Regions from separate parts of the Mesorhizobium sp. LCM 4577 genome, predicted to be linked through region 2. Evidence: riboswitches for the same ligand, from Rfam matches in the RefSeq annotation. Region 2 holds a riboswitch; the other holds the start of a gene.
The links. A riboswitch is a leader RNA that binds a small molecule or an ion and turns the genes downstream of it on or off. The one in region 2 is predicted to bind S-adenosylmethionine.
Positions count from the first base shown of each region.

Region 1: another riboswitch for S-adenosylmethionine. It lies ahead of LCM4577_RS14380 (O-succinylhomoserine sulfhydrylase); the one in region 2 lies ahead of LCM4577_RS34000 (homoserine O-acetyltransferase).

Region 1 covers NZ_MDDU01000011.1:114,073-123,754, reverse strand. Annotated here, with positions in the region: gene araD1 (AraD1 family protein) at 1-413, shown strand, start outside; gene LCM4577_RS14385 (2'-deoxycytidine 5'-triphosphate deaminase) at 596-1,690, opposite strand; SAM riboswitch at 1,828-1,905, shown strand; gene LCM4577_RS14380 (O-succinylhomoserine sulfhydrylase) at 1,963-3,153, shown strand; gene LCM4577_RS14375 (ceramide glucosyltransferase) at 3,172-4,314, opposite strand; gene apaG (Co2+/Mg2+ efflux protein ApaG) at 4,588-4,980, shown strand; gene LCM4577_RS14365 (Hsp33 family molecular chaperone) at 5,032-6,063, opposite strand; gene argF (ornithine carbamoyltransferase) at 6,187-7,098, opposite strand; gene LCM4577_RS14355 (aspartate aminotransferase family protein) at 7,115-8,314, opposite strand; gene LCM4577_RS14350 (GcrA family cell cycle regulator) at 8,673-9,191, shown strand; gene LCM4577_RS14345 (magnesium and cobalt transport protein CorA) at 9,360-9,682, opposite strand, start outside.
Region 2 covers NZ_MDDU01000056.1:163,609-167,609, forward strand. Annotated here, with positions in the region: gene LCM4577_RS33990 (Stf0 family sulfotransferase) at 1-504, opposite strand, end outside; gene metW (methionine biosynthesis protein MetW) at 453-1,067, opposite strand; gene LCM4577_RS34000 (homoserine O-acetyltransferase) at 1,126-2,295, opposite strand; SAM riboswitch at 2,393-2,470, opposite strand; gene LCM4577_RS34005 (AraC family transcriptional regulator) at 2,590-3,444, opposite strand; gene LCM4577_RS34010 (phytanoyl-CoA dioxygenase family protein) at 3,634-4,001, shown strand, end outside.

The DNA of each region.
Region 1 (9,682 bases), on a different contig from region 2:
TCTCCGACCACGTCACCGAGCGGGTGAACTATCTGTTCCTTGCCCATTCGAAACTGCGCAATGCCTCGTTCGGCCCCGAGATCCTGATCGGCGACCTGCCGGCCGATATCCGCGGCGCATCGCGCATCTGGCGCGACGGCAAGCTTTTGTGGGAAAAACCGTTCCTGTCGGGCGAAGCGAACATGTCGCACACCATCGCCAATCTCGAGCACCACCACTTCAAATACTCGGCCTTCCGCCAGCCCGGCGACGTGCATGTGCACATGTTCGGCACCGCGACCCTCTCCTTCGCCGACGGCATCCGGACCGAGGCCGGCGATACGTTCGAGATCGAAGCGCCGGATTTCGGCCTGCCGCTGCGCAACCCGCTGGAGATCGAAAAGCCGGTCAAGGTGGCGGTCAAGGCGTTGTGAGACGAGCTACGAGAGCGTGATCTCCCCCCTCGAGGGGGAGATGGCCGGCAGGCCAGAAGGGGTCGTCTCACGTAAAGTGCCAACTCCTTGCGAAGGCGAGCAATAGGTTGGCGCCTCACGCGCGGCGACCCCCTCTGTCGCCTTCGGCGACATCTCCCCCTCGAGGGGGGAGATTGGCGGCCTCACCGCGCTGCTTTGAAATGCTTGGAGAGCTTCAGGCCCTGCGCCTGGTAGTTCGAGCCGAGATCGGTGCCGTAGAGCGCCTGTGGGCGCTTCAGCATATGCTCGTAGACGAGACGGCCGACGATCTGGCCGTGGTCGAGGATGAAAGGCACCTCGTGGCTGCGCACTTCGAGCACGGCGCGGCTGCCGCTGCCGCCGGCGGCGGAATGGCCGAAGCCCGGATCGAAGAAGCCGGCATAGTGGACGCGGAACTCGCCGACCAGCGGATCGAAGGGCGTCATCTCGGCGGCGTAGAGCGGCGGCACATGCACCGCCTCGCGGCTAACCAAGATGTAGAATTCGTCTGGATCGAGCACCAGCTCGCCGGCGCCGCTCTTGTAGATCGGCTCCCAGAAATCGACGACGTCCTGCGCTGCGCGCTTGTCGACGTCGACAAGGCCGGTGTGGTGCTTGCCGCGATAGCCGACGAGGCCATCCTTGTCGCCGTCGAGGTCGATGGAGAGCGCGATGCCGCCGCCGGAAATGTTGGGCGGCTCGGTAGCGACCAGCATCTCGGCGCGGTGGAGGTCGCGCAGCTCGTTCTCCGAGAGCACCGCGTTGCCGATGCGGAAGCGTATCTGCGACAGGCGCGAGCCGGCCCGCACGACGATCGGGAAGGTGCGCGGGCTGACTTCGAGATACAGCGGCCCGTGATAGCCGGCGGCGATTTTGTCGAACTCGTGGCCGCGATCGGTCATCACCCGGGTGAAGATGTCGAGACGCCCGGTCGAGCTCTTGGGATTGGCGGAAGCGGACACATTCGCCGGCAGCGCCAGGCTTTCGAGCAGCGGCACGATGTAGACGCAGCCGGTCTCCAGCACCGCGCCCCCGGTGAGGTCGATCTCGTGGAGCTTCAGCCGCTCGAGCTTGTCGGCGACCAGATGATCGGGACCGGGCAGGAAGGAGGCGCGCACGCGAAACGCCTTGTCGCCGAGCCTCAGATCAAGGCTGGCCGGCTGGATCTGGTTGGCGTCCAGCGCGCGCGGCGACGTCAGCGCGTTCGCCTCGAAGAGCGCCGCGATGTCCTGATCCGGAAGAATGCCTGTCTGCCGCAAAGGCTGGCTCCGTTGAGGCCGGTCTCTTTGTGGCAGGTTCTTGCCGCAAAACCGCTGGACACTTTTGCGGAACCTGCCTGGTACAAACCTCTTAATGAAGCCGGCAATTGACGCAAGCGCGGCGCTCATTTAAAGGGTCGTTATCCCGTGGTGATTTGGCCGGTCGGCTTGCAGCCACGTTAAACAAGTCGCTAAAGGACCGTCGAGCCGCAAGGCTATATGGACCGGTTGCGACTTTCGCGGCCGGTTTTTTTGTGTCTGGAAGCAGGGCTATGAGCACCAAGAAGCGCAATTGGAAACCTCAGACGGCACTCGTGCATGGCGGAACGCTGCGATCGCAATATGGCGAGACCGCCGAGGCGATGTATCTCACCCAGGGCTATGTCTACGAGACGGCGCAAGCGGCCGAAGCCCGCTTCAAGGGCGAAGAGCCTGGCTTCATCTATTCGCGCTACGCCAACCCGACCGTCGACATGTTCGAAAAGCGCATGTGCGCGCTGGAAGGCGCCGAGGATGCCCGCGCCACCGCGTCCGGCATGGCGGCCGTTTCCGCCGCCCTGCTCTGCAGCGTCAAGGCGGGCGACCATATCGTCGCCGCACGCGCGCTGTTCGGCTCCTGTCGCTGGGTGGTCGAGACGCTGGCGCCGCGCTACGGCATCCAGGCGACGCTGATCGACGGCACCGACATAGCCAATTGGGAAAAGGCGGTAAGGCCGAACACCAAGCTGTTCTTCCTGGAAAGCCCGACCAACCCGACGCTGGAGGTGGTCGACATTGCCGCGGTCGCCAAGCTCGCCAATTCGATCGGCGCGCGAGTCATCGTCGACAATGTCTTCGCCACGCCGCTGCAGCAGAAGCCGTTGCAGCTCGGCGCGCATATCGTGGTCTATTCGGCGACCAAGCACATAGACGGCCAGGGCCGCTGTCTCGGCGGCGTCATCCTGTCCGACAAGAAGTGGATCGACGAGAACCTGCACGACTATTTCCGCCACACCGGCCCGAGCCTGTCGCCCTTCAACGCCTGGACCCTGCTGAAAGGCCTGGAGACGCTGCCGCTGCGCGTGCGCCAGCAGACCGAGAGCGCCGGCAAGATCGCCGATTTCCTCGCCGGCCGCCCGGAGATCGCCCGCCTCATCTATCCGGGCCGCGCCGATCATCCGCAGGCGGATGTCGTGAAGAAGCAGATGTCTGGCGGCTCGACGCTGATCTGCCTCGACGTCAAGGGCGGCAAGCAGGCGGCCTTCGCCTTCCAGAACGCGCTCGACATCGTGCTGATCTCCAACAATCTCGGCGACGCCAAGAGCCTGATCACCCATCCCGCAACCACGACGCACAAGAACCTGAGCGACGAGGCCCGCGCCGAACTCGGCATCGGGCCCGGCACGCTCAGGCTCTCCGTCGGTCTGGAGGACACCGACGATCTGCTGACCGACATCGAAGAGGCGCTGAAAGCGGCCAAATAGGAAGCCGCGACCCAAATTTCAGGCGAGCTCTTCCAGCTCGGTCATGGCCTTGGTGCGGATGGTCATGGCATTGCCGCGCCATTCGACGGCGCCGCCGAACCAGGCGCGCGCCCAGATGGCGGGCAGCAGGACGTCGCGCACGATCATCGCGGTGACGCTGCGCGGCGACAGGTACCAACTCTTGGCAGAGGCCAGCAGGCACTCCGGCAGATAAGCGATCGCCAGCACGCACAAGGCCGTTGTGGGCAGGCTGATGCCGGCCCCTGCGGCGGCAATCAGCGCCAGCAGCAGCGGCGTCGCCGCGCCGGTCAGGATCTCCGGCGCAAAGAAGAGCGGGAACGTCACCCGGCGTAGCCGCGCCCAGCGCGTCTGCCGCGACCAGATCTCGGCGAAGCTGCGCTGGCCGAGCGGCTGCTCGAAAGGCGAGGCGACGAGATTGACGCGCAAGCCCAGGCTGTTGACCAGCTTGGTGGCGGCCGCGTCCTCGGCGATCTCGGCGGCCAAAGCCTGGATGCCGCCATTGGTGTCCAGCATCGGCTTGTTCCACAACATGCTCTTGCCTTGGGCGAAGCCGAGGCCGAGCGCCTCGCCGGCATATTGCCAGCGCGCCTGCAGCGTGTTGAGGAAGGCGCACTCGACTTCGGCCCAAAAACCGTCCGGCCGCGAGCCGATCGGCGTCGAGCAGACAAGGCCGGTGTCCGGCCGCCAGGCCGCCATCAGGTGCTGCACATAGTCCTTCGGCATCAAGACGTTGGAATCGGCGAGGATCACCCAATCGTGCCGCGCCGCCCGCCAGCCCTTGACGCAGTTGTTGAGCTTGGGATTGGCGCTGACGCGGTCGTCGCCGATCAGGAGCCGCGCCGGAACCTTGGGGTGGCGCACGATCGCCGCATCGATGAGCCTCACCACCGGGTCCTCGGCATGCGCGACGCAGAAGATCAGCTCATAGCCCGGCCAGTCGAGCGAGAAGGCGCGCTCCAGGGTCTCCTGCGTGAACGGCTCGACGCCGCGCGACGGCACGATGATCGAGACCGGCTGCGGGCCGTCAGGCGCCGCAATGACATGGCGCCGTTTCAGCCGCGAGGAGGCGAGCAGAATGCTGGCGAGATTGGACAGAAGAAGGGCTGACGAAGCCAGGCCGGCTGCGATAGTCAGTTCCATCGAGATCTGGTCACTCTATCTCTTTGCTTTCACGCAATTCCGGACGGAAAACCGCTCACACTTTCCTGGAATTGCTCTTGGCCGCAGCCAGCCATTCATCCGTTGCAGAGCGCCCGAGTCACCCCGCACGGTTTGTGCACACCAACATTGTCATGTGTCACTTAAATGACATTGTTTTTCGGCACGTGCGCTACAAGGCTGGCAGGATGGTCGGCGCTGCGTCCGTAACAGCGAAGCGCGACCAATGTTCCGCCGCGGCAACCGGAGTGGCCCATGTATCGCGCAGTGACGCGCAACATCGAAGTGCTGGTCAGGCCCTTCTATCTGGAGGACCGCTCCGATCCGTCCGAGAATCGCTATGTCTGGGGCTATCAGGTGACGATCGACAACCGCTCCGACGAATTCGTGCAGCTTTTGTCGCGCTACTGGCACATCACCGACGGCCAGGGCCGGGTCGAGGAGGTGCGCGGCGCCGGCGTCGTCGGCGATCAGCCGGAACTCAATCCCGGCGACAGCTATCAATACACGTCAGGCTGCCCGCTCTCGACGCCGTCGGGCATCATGGTCGGCCACTACACGATGCGCAACGGCCGCGGCGAGACGTTCGATATCGCCATTCCCGCCTTCTCGCTCGACATGCCGGGGACGAAGAGGACGGTGAATTAGAGAACTTGAGTTCCTCGCCCCCGCAAAGCGGGGAGAGGAACCGGAGCTTTCTCACTCCGCCGCGAACTCGGCCGGATCAAAGTCGTATTGCGTCGAGCAGAACTCGCAGGCGACATGAATGCCGCCGTCTTCGGTCGAGTCCTTGATCTCCTCGGCCGAAAAGCCTTCGAGAATGCCGTGGATCTTCTCGCGCGAGCAGGAGCACTGGTCGGCGACCGGCACACTGCTGAAAACCCGCACGCCGTGCTCGTGGAACAGCCGGTAGAGCAGCCGCTCGGCGCCGACCGTCGGATCGATCAGCTCGGTCGGCTCGATGGTGCCGAGCAGCGCCAGCAATTCCTGCCAGGAATTGTCGGCCGGATGGTCCGTCACCTCGCGGTCGTCGCCGTCGCCGCCCGAAATATCGGGAATGCGCATGCGCTCCGGCGCCTGCGGCAGGAACTGCGCCAGGATGCCGCCGGCGCGCCACTGCTCGCGCGCGCCGGCCGGGCCGGGCGTCACCAGCTTGGCGACCGACATCTTGATGTCGGTCGGGATCTGCTCCGACTGGCGGAAATAGGTGCGCGCGGCGTCCTCCAGCGAGGTGCCGTCGAGCTGGACGATGCCCTGGTAGCGCTGCGTATGCGCGCCCTGGTCGATGGTCAAAGCCAGGACACCGTTGCCAAGCAGCGTCTGCTGCGAGGCCTCGCCGGCGGCGACCAGCGCCTCCAGCCGGTCGGCATCGAAGCGCGCATAGGCGCGCAGCGCATGCGGCGTGGTGAAATCAGCCACCAGCATGTCGACCGGACCGTCGGTGCGGGTCTGCAGGATGAACTTGCCCTCGAACTTCAGCGAGGTGCCGAGCAGCACGGTGAGCACGCAGGCTTCCGCCAGCAGGCGGGCGACCGGCTCGGGATAATTGTGACGGCTCAAAATGGCGTCGAGCATCGGCCCGAGCTGCACGGTGCGGCCGCGCACATCGAGCGGCGCGACCTCGTAGGGCACGACGTGATCGTCGCCGGCGAAGCCGAATTCACCGAGTTGGGGTCTATGCTCAGCCAAGGTATGGGTTTCCAACATGACAAAACTCCGGGGCGCAGCCATGCAACCCGATGAGCCGCATGCGTCGAAGCGCGTTCAATTTACGTGATGGCCCGCAAATAGGCATCACATATCCCCAGATCAAGTTGACCCCGATCGGGCCGGAAGCGGTCAGGTCGGCCCTTCTCAAGCGCCCAGGCACCAGGCCAGCACCGCCTTCTGGGCGTGCAGCCGGTTCTCGGCCTCGTCGAAGACCACCGAATGCGGCCCGTCGATCACCTCGTCGGTGACCTCCTCGCCGCGATGCGCCGGCAGGCAGTGCATGAACAACGCATCGGCTTTGGCCTTCGCCATCAGCGCGGCATTCACCTGATAGGGCAAGAAGACGTTGTGGCCGCGGGCGCGGTGCTCCTGGCCCATCGAGACCCAGCTGTCGGTGACGACGCAGTCGGCCTGGTCGACGGCTTCCTCGGCGGACTTGGCAAACCGGACCTTGCCGCCATTGGCTTTCGACCAGTCGACATATTTCTCGAAAGGCTCGCTGCCCTCCGGCACCGCGACATTGAGGTTGAAGCGGAAGCGCGCCGAGGCTTCGAGCAGCGAATGCAGCACATTGTTGCCGTCACCGGTCCAGGCGAAAGTCTTGCCGGCCACCGGACCGCGATGCTCCTCATAGGTCATGATGTCGGCCATGAGCTGGCAAGGATGCGTGTCGTCGGTCAGCCCGTTGATGACCGGAACCGTGGCGTTCTCGGTGAGCTCCAGCAGCCGGTCATGCGAGGTGGTGCGGATCATGATGGCGTCGACGTAACGAGACAGCACTTTAGCCGTGTCGGCGATGGTTTCCGAGCGGCCGAGCTGCATCTCGGTGCCGGTCAGCATGATCGTCTCGCCGCCGAGCTGGCGCATGCCGACATCGAAGGATACGCGCGTGCGCGTCGACGGCTTGTCAAAGATCATGGCCAGCACCTTGCCGTCGAGCGGTTTTGAGCGCTCACCCGCCTTGAGCCTGGTCTTTCGCGCCACCGCGTCGTCCAGCATCGAGCGCAGATCGCCCGCGGAAACGGCGGATAGATCGGTGAAGTGGCGAACACTCATCAGCAGGTTCCAGAAATTATTTCGCGGCTTCGGCCGCAATAGCGTCGGTCAGGCCCTTGGCGCCGGCACGAATGCGCTCCAGCGCCTCGCCGATCTCCGCGTCGGTAACGGTGAGCGGCGGCAGGAGGCGGATGACATTGTCGCCCGCCGGCACGGCAAGCAGGTGCTGGTCGCGCAGCGCCATGTTCACCTTGGTGTTGGGCATGACGCATTTCAGGCCGAGCATCAGGCCGGTTCCCCTGATGCCCTCGATGACGTCGGGAAATTCGTCCGCGACCCCGGCCAGCCCCTGTTTCAGAAGCAGCGCCTTGCGCTGCACGTCCTCGAGGAAACCGTCGGCCAGCACCACGTCGAGCACGGCGTTGCCGACCGCCATCGCCAGCGGATTGCCGCCGAAGGTGGTGCCGTGCACGCCGGCGGTCATGCCGGTTGCCGCCTCATCCGTGGCAAGGCAGGCGCCCATCGGGAAGCCGCCGCCGATGCCCTTGGCGATCGCCATCAGGTCGGGCGTGACGCCGGCCCATTCATGCGCGAACAATTTTCCGGTGCGGCCGATGCCGCACTGGACCTCGTCGAAGATCAAAAGCAGGCCGTGCTGGTCGCACAGCTGGCGCAGCCGCTTCAAGGACTGCGTCGGCACCGGGCGGATGCCGCCCTCGCCCTGCACCGGCTCGATCAGGATTGCCGCGGTCTCCGGCGCGATCGCCTTTTCGGCCGCGTCGATGTCGTCGAATGCGACCTGGTCGAAGCCCTCGACCTTCGGGCCGAAGCCTTCGAGATATTTGTACTGGCCGCCGGCGGCGATCGTCGCCAGCGTGCGGCCGTGGAAGGCGCCCTCGAAAGTGATGATGCGGAAACGCTCCGGGTGACCCTTGACGAACTGGTAGCGCCGCGCCGTCTTGATGGCGCATTCCAGCGCCTCGGCGCCCGAATTGGTGAAGAACACCTTGTCGGCGAAGGTGGCGTCGACCAGCCGCTCGCCCAGCCGGCGCTGTTCCGGGATCTCGTAGAGATTGGAGACGTGCCAGAGCTTGGCGGCCTGTTCGGTGAGCGCCGCGACCAGATGCGGATGGCTGTGGCCGAGCGAATTCACCGCGATGCCGCCCGCGAAGTCGAGATATCGCTCGCCCTTGTCGGTGACCAGCCAAGTCCCTTCCCCACGCTCAAAAGCCAGGGGTGCGCGAGCAAAGGTCTCGTAAAGCGCCGAACCGCTCATTATATGCGTCTCCGGAACCGGAAATCAAAAAAGCCGCCAATGCGGCGGCCTTTGCGGCTTATCATGTTTTTCGGCCATGAAGTCAACGAAAACGTCACGCAGAAGCGCGTGGCAACCCCTTGGCGCCACGCCGGCTCATCAGCGGTCAGGCAAGTTGGGGAAAACCGTAAAAACCGAATCGGTGTTGCCTTTGGGACTCTTGTCACCGAGTCAGCGCATAAGGTATTTGTAGTCGAGAAATAACTATATTTCGTGCGGCGGATCTAAATCACCCGGTACATGTGGTGTCGTTTGCCCGGCGAGAGCCGGCTCGGGAAAGGATTCTGGCTGCCGCACGCCTCAGCAGGAGCGCGGCCCCATGAATTGGACTGACGAGCGGGTAGAACTTCTCAGGAAATTGTGGTCGGAGGGCCTGAGCGCCAGCCAGATTGCCGCACAGCTTGGCGGAGTGAGCCGCAATGCCGTCATCGGCAAGGTGCATCGCCTGAAGCTGTCGGGTCGCGGTCGCGCGACGGCCGCCCCGGCGCGCCAGAAGAAGGCGACGCAGGGCGCCTCGATGCAGAAGTCGGTGACCCGCGCCGCAAGCGCCACGCGCCATGTGACGGCCACCATCGGCGCCACCGCGCTGCAGGTGCAGTTCGACGCCGAGCCGGTCGCCCGCCACTATATCCGCCCGGTCGAGAACGTCGTGGTGCCGATCTCGCGCAACCTGCAGCTTGTCGAACTGACCGAACGGACCTGCAAATGGCCGAACGGCGACCCGCTCTCGGAAGACTTCAGCTTCTGCGGCAACGACGCCGCCGAGACGGGACCGTACTGCAAGTATCATTCCCGGGTTGCGTTCCAGCCGGCGGCGGAGCGGCGCAGGGCGCGCTGAGCGAATAGCGAATAGCGAATAGCGAATAGCGAATAGCGAATAGCGAATAGCGAATAGCGAATAGAACGGCTTGGCTTCTGGGAGGAAGCAAGCCGTTTTTGCATTTCTCCCTATTCACTATTTCACTATTTCGCTATTCGCTATTCGCTATTCGCTATTCGCTTCCGATCACAGCCATCCATTCTTCTTGAACCGCCAGTACAGGAACGCACAGATCAGCGCGATGGCCGCGAGCACGGTCGGATAGCCATATTCCATCTTCAGCTCCGGCATGTCGGAGAAGTTCATGCCATAGATGCCGGCGAAAGCCGTCGGCACCGCCAGGATGGCGGCCCATGAGGCGAGCTTCTTGGAGATAGCGGTTTCCTGGCTCTGTCCGACGAGAAGGCTGGCTTCGAAAGCGAAGGCCAGGACCTCGCGCAAGCTGTCGATCTTTTCCTGCACGGTGCGGATGTGGTCGGTCACGTCGCGAAACAGCGGATGCATGGCGG
Region 2 (4,001 bases):
GCGTGGCGGTACATGACTGATTTCGGTGGATCGGAATTTGCGGGTTTGACGCGCACGTGCCCATGAGATCGCCTGGCCGAGCAGATCGTCACGGGTCAAGCGCACATAGCTCAAATTAGGAAGGCTCGCTGGCAAATTCACCTTCTTGGCAAGTTGTTTGAACTGACTCGCAAAGAGCTTGATCGCATAGACTCCGGTAGAGGATCGCCCTTCCGTCAGCGCACGCAAAAGCTGTGTGCGGGGATCTCGCGGGTAACCCGGTAACTCCAGCAGGCGTCGCCCGCCAAACCATTCCAACGGATGGCCCAGCCCGGCGGAAGCCATCAATCCCGCGAGATGATTGCTGCCGCTGCGCGGTGACGTGCAGACGAGAATTCCCGCCCGTAGCTCGGGCAGAATGTTTGGTGGGATCTTCACCACAGCCGGTGACTGACGAAAGAAACGCATTCCCGTCATCGCTTCAACAAAAACACCGCCTGCTGGCCGAAGAAGTTCCAGAACCACCAGGGCATCGACAGGCCGATCTTCTGGCCGTTGGCGTCGAGCGCGGTCGCTTTCTCGACAGTCGCGCCAAGCTCGTCGCACAGGTTGACGAAGTCGCGGATGGTGCAGAAGTGGATGTTGGGCGTGTCGTACCAGGAATAGGGCAGGTCCTTGGTGACCGGCATCCTGCCCTTGATCAGCAGCGAGAAGCGCACGCGCCAATGGCCGAAATTGGGGAAGGAGACGATGGCGCGGTTGCCGATCCGAAGCAGCTCGTCGAGCACGACCTTCGGGTTGCGCGTCGCCTGCAGCGTCTGCGAGAGCACGACGAAGTCGAAGCCCTTGTCGGCGTAGAATTTCAGATCCGTGTCGGCGTCGCCCTGGATGACCGAGAGCCCGCGCGCCACGCATTCGTTGACGCCGCGCTGCGACAGTTCCAACCCGCGGCCGTCGACCTGCTTGGTTTCCTGCAACAGTTCCAGGAGCAGGCCGTCGCCGGAGCCGACATCGAGCACGCGCGAATTGGCCGGAATAAGATCGGCGACGACCTCCAGATCGACACGCTGGGCGCGATTGACGCTCATGGCCTCGCCTCCTGCATGGCGCATGATCCCGGTCCGAAAGGTCTGCGGCTCTTCGGGGTCATACGCTGAGCCCCCTCGCACGGGCAGCGGAGGCGATGAAGCCGTTGATGGCCGCGAACAGCTCCGGCTCGTCGAGCAGGAAGGCGTCATGGCCGCGATCGGTCTCGATCTCGACGAAGGAGACCGAAGCGCCCGCCGCGTTCAAGGCATGCACGATCGAGCGGCTCTCCTCGGTCGGGAACAGCCAGTCGCTGGTGAAGGAAACCAGGCAGAAGCGCGTCTTGGTGCCGGCGAAGGCATCGGCGAGGCGGCCGCCGTGATCGGCGGCAAGGTCGAAATAGTCCATCGCGCGGGTCAGATAGAGGTAGGAATTGGCGTCGAAGCGGTCGACGAAGGTCATGCCCTGGTGCCGCAGATAGCTCTCGATCTGGAAATCGGCGTCGAAGCCGAAGGTCAACGCCTCCCGATCCTGCAAATTGCGGCCGAACTTGCGGTGGAGCGCTGCTTCCGATAGATAGGTGATGTGGGCGGCCATACGCGCGACGGCCAGCCCCTTTTCCGGGCGCTTGCCAAAATCGAGATATTTGCCGCCATGCCAGTCCGGATCGGCCATGACGGCCTGCCGGCCGACCTCATGGAAGGCGATGTTCTGCGAGGAATGGCGGGCGCCGGTGGCGATCGGCAGGGCGCAGAACACGCGCTCCGGATAGCTTGCGGCCCATTCCAGCACCTGCATGCCACCCATCGAGCCGCCAAGCACGCAAAACAGCTTTTCGATGCCGAAATGATCGATGAGCATCGCCTGCGCGCGCACCATGTCGCGGATGGTGATGATCGGCAGGTCGAGCCCATAAGGCTTGCCGGTCGCCGGATTGATCGAGGCCGGGCCGGTCGAGCCGAGGCAGCCGCCGACGACGTTGGAGCAGATGACGAAGAAGCGGTTGGTATCGATGATCTTGCCGGGACCGATCAGCACCTCCCACCAGCCCGGCTTGCCGGTCACCGGATTGGTGTTGGCGACGTGCTGGTCCCCGGTCAGCGCGTGGCAGACGAGGATGGCGTTGGAGCGCGCATCGTTGAGCGTGCCGTAGGTCTGGTAGGCGATCTGGAAAGGCGAGAGCAGGGTGCCGGCGTCGAGCTTCAGCGGCTTGTCGGGCCCGAACCGCAGCACCGGGCTCGACGGATGGTCGACCTCGTCTTTGGTTCTTGCYGCGCGCTGAGCGGCCATGTCCGTCCTCGATCCTGTGCCGCAGCGGTTTCGTCCCGATGCGGTGTCCGGCCGGCCGCGGACAACAAAAAACCGGCATTGCCGTCGCAAAGCCGGTTACAGGTTGCAAACGGCCCTTTAGCGAGTTGTTTAACGTGGCTGCAAGCCGACCGGCCAAATCACCACGGAAGTCTGGCAGTCCTTCTAGGACCAGCGCCGCGCTTCGTCAACGGGTAGCGCGGCGCTCCAATCAGTTCACCGCACCTTGTCGCAGGTTCTTGCCGGAAGGCCATGCGACGCCTTCGCGGAACCTGCTCAGCGCTTCGATGCGACACCCAGTTCACTGCGCCGCCAGGCCGAAGGCGAAATGCCAACCGATCGCTTGAATTCGCGGCCGAAATGGTAGACGTCGCAAAAGCCGCATGTCTCGGCGATCTCGGCGATCGGCTGGTCGTCCTGCACCAGCAGTGACTGCGCGTGCATCAACCGCTCGCGCATCAGCCACTGATGCGGGCTGGTGCGAAGATGGCGCTGAAACATCCGCCGGGTCTGCGACGGCCCGAGCCCGGTGACGGCCGACAGGGCCGACGCGTTCCATGCAAAGCCGAGCGCCCCGCGCATCGCTTCGATACCGGAGGCGAGCGGTTTCGGCAGGTCGTCGCTGTCCGGTCCCGCCAACGCGCGATCGATCAGGAGCAGGAATTCGGCAACCAGTTGCGAAAGGCGCAGGTCGAGGCTGGCGTCGCGGCGGCGCAGCGCGGCAAACAGGCGCTCGAACCAAGGGACCGGATTTGCTCCCTCGGCGAAGATGGCGCGCGGCGCGCCGTCTCCGAACAGCTTGCGCCGCAGGATGGCGGGCTCCGGCCCGTCCAGCCTGAACCAAAGGACTGTCCAGGGATCCCGGGGATCGGCGGAATGGACGTGCGGCGCCTCGTTCGCCATCCAGACCAGTTGACCAGGCCCGACGTCGATCCTTTGCCCAAGCGTTTCGACATAGCCGGCGCCGGCCAGGCAGTAGAGGATGTCCTGTCCGGGATAGACGGCGCGTTCTATCCGATAATCGGGTCCGGCGGCGACCTTTCCGGCGCGCAGCACGCTGAACGCGGCGCGGGTCCAGGACGGAGCCGGCACATAATGAAAACTCTCGATGACGGACGTTCTTTTTTCCATGCGCGTTTTATACAAAAAATGCGTTCCCTTTGTCCATTTTGTTCCCTGGCGGATGGACTAATTTCTCCTAACGAGCCTGGGAATGCCGGCCGGAAACGGATCGGGACCGGGCCTTCAAAGAGGTTCAGGGGCGCCCCGCCGCATCGCGGGATGCTTTAGGGTTCCAGGGAGAGAATATTGATGCTCGCGATGACCAGACATGAAGCGGAACTTTACGCACGCGACGGCTACATCATTCGCCGTGGCCTGCTGAGCGTCGGTGAAGTCGCCAATTTCCGCGACCACGCCCGCAAGCAGCTCGAAGAGGAGCAGAGCAAGGGCGGCGTGATGTCCAAGGGCGACAAGGAAGGCAAGACCACGCTCTTGAAGATGTGGACCAAGGCCGAGGACGACAAATACGGCCTGCTGGCGCGCGACGAGCGGATGGTCGATCTGGCCGAGGACGCCGTCGGCAAGCCGATCTACCTCTACAGCCACAAGATGACCATGAAGCAGCCTAACGAAGGCGGCGCATGGGAATGGCACCAGGACTTCGGCTACTGGTACAATTACGGCTG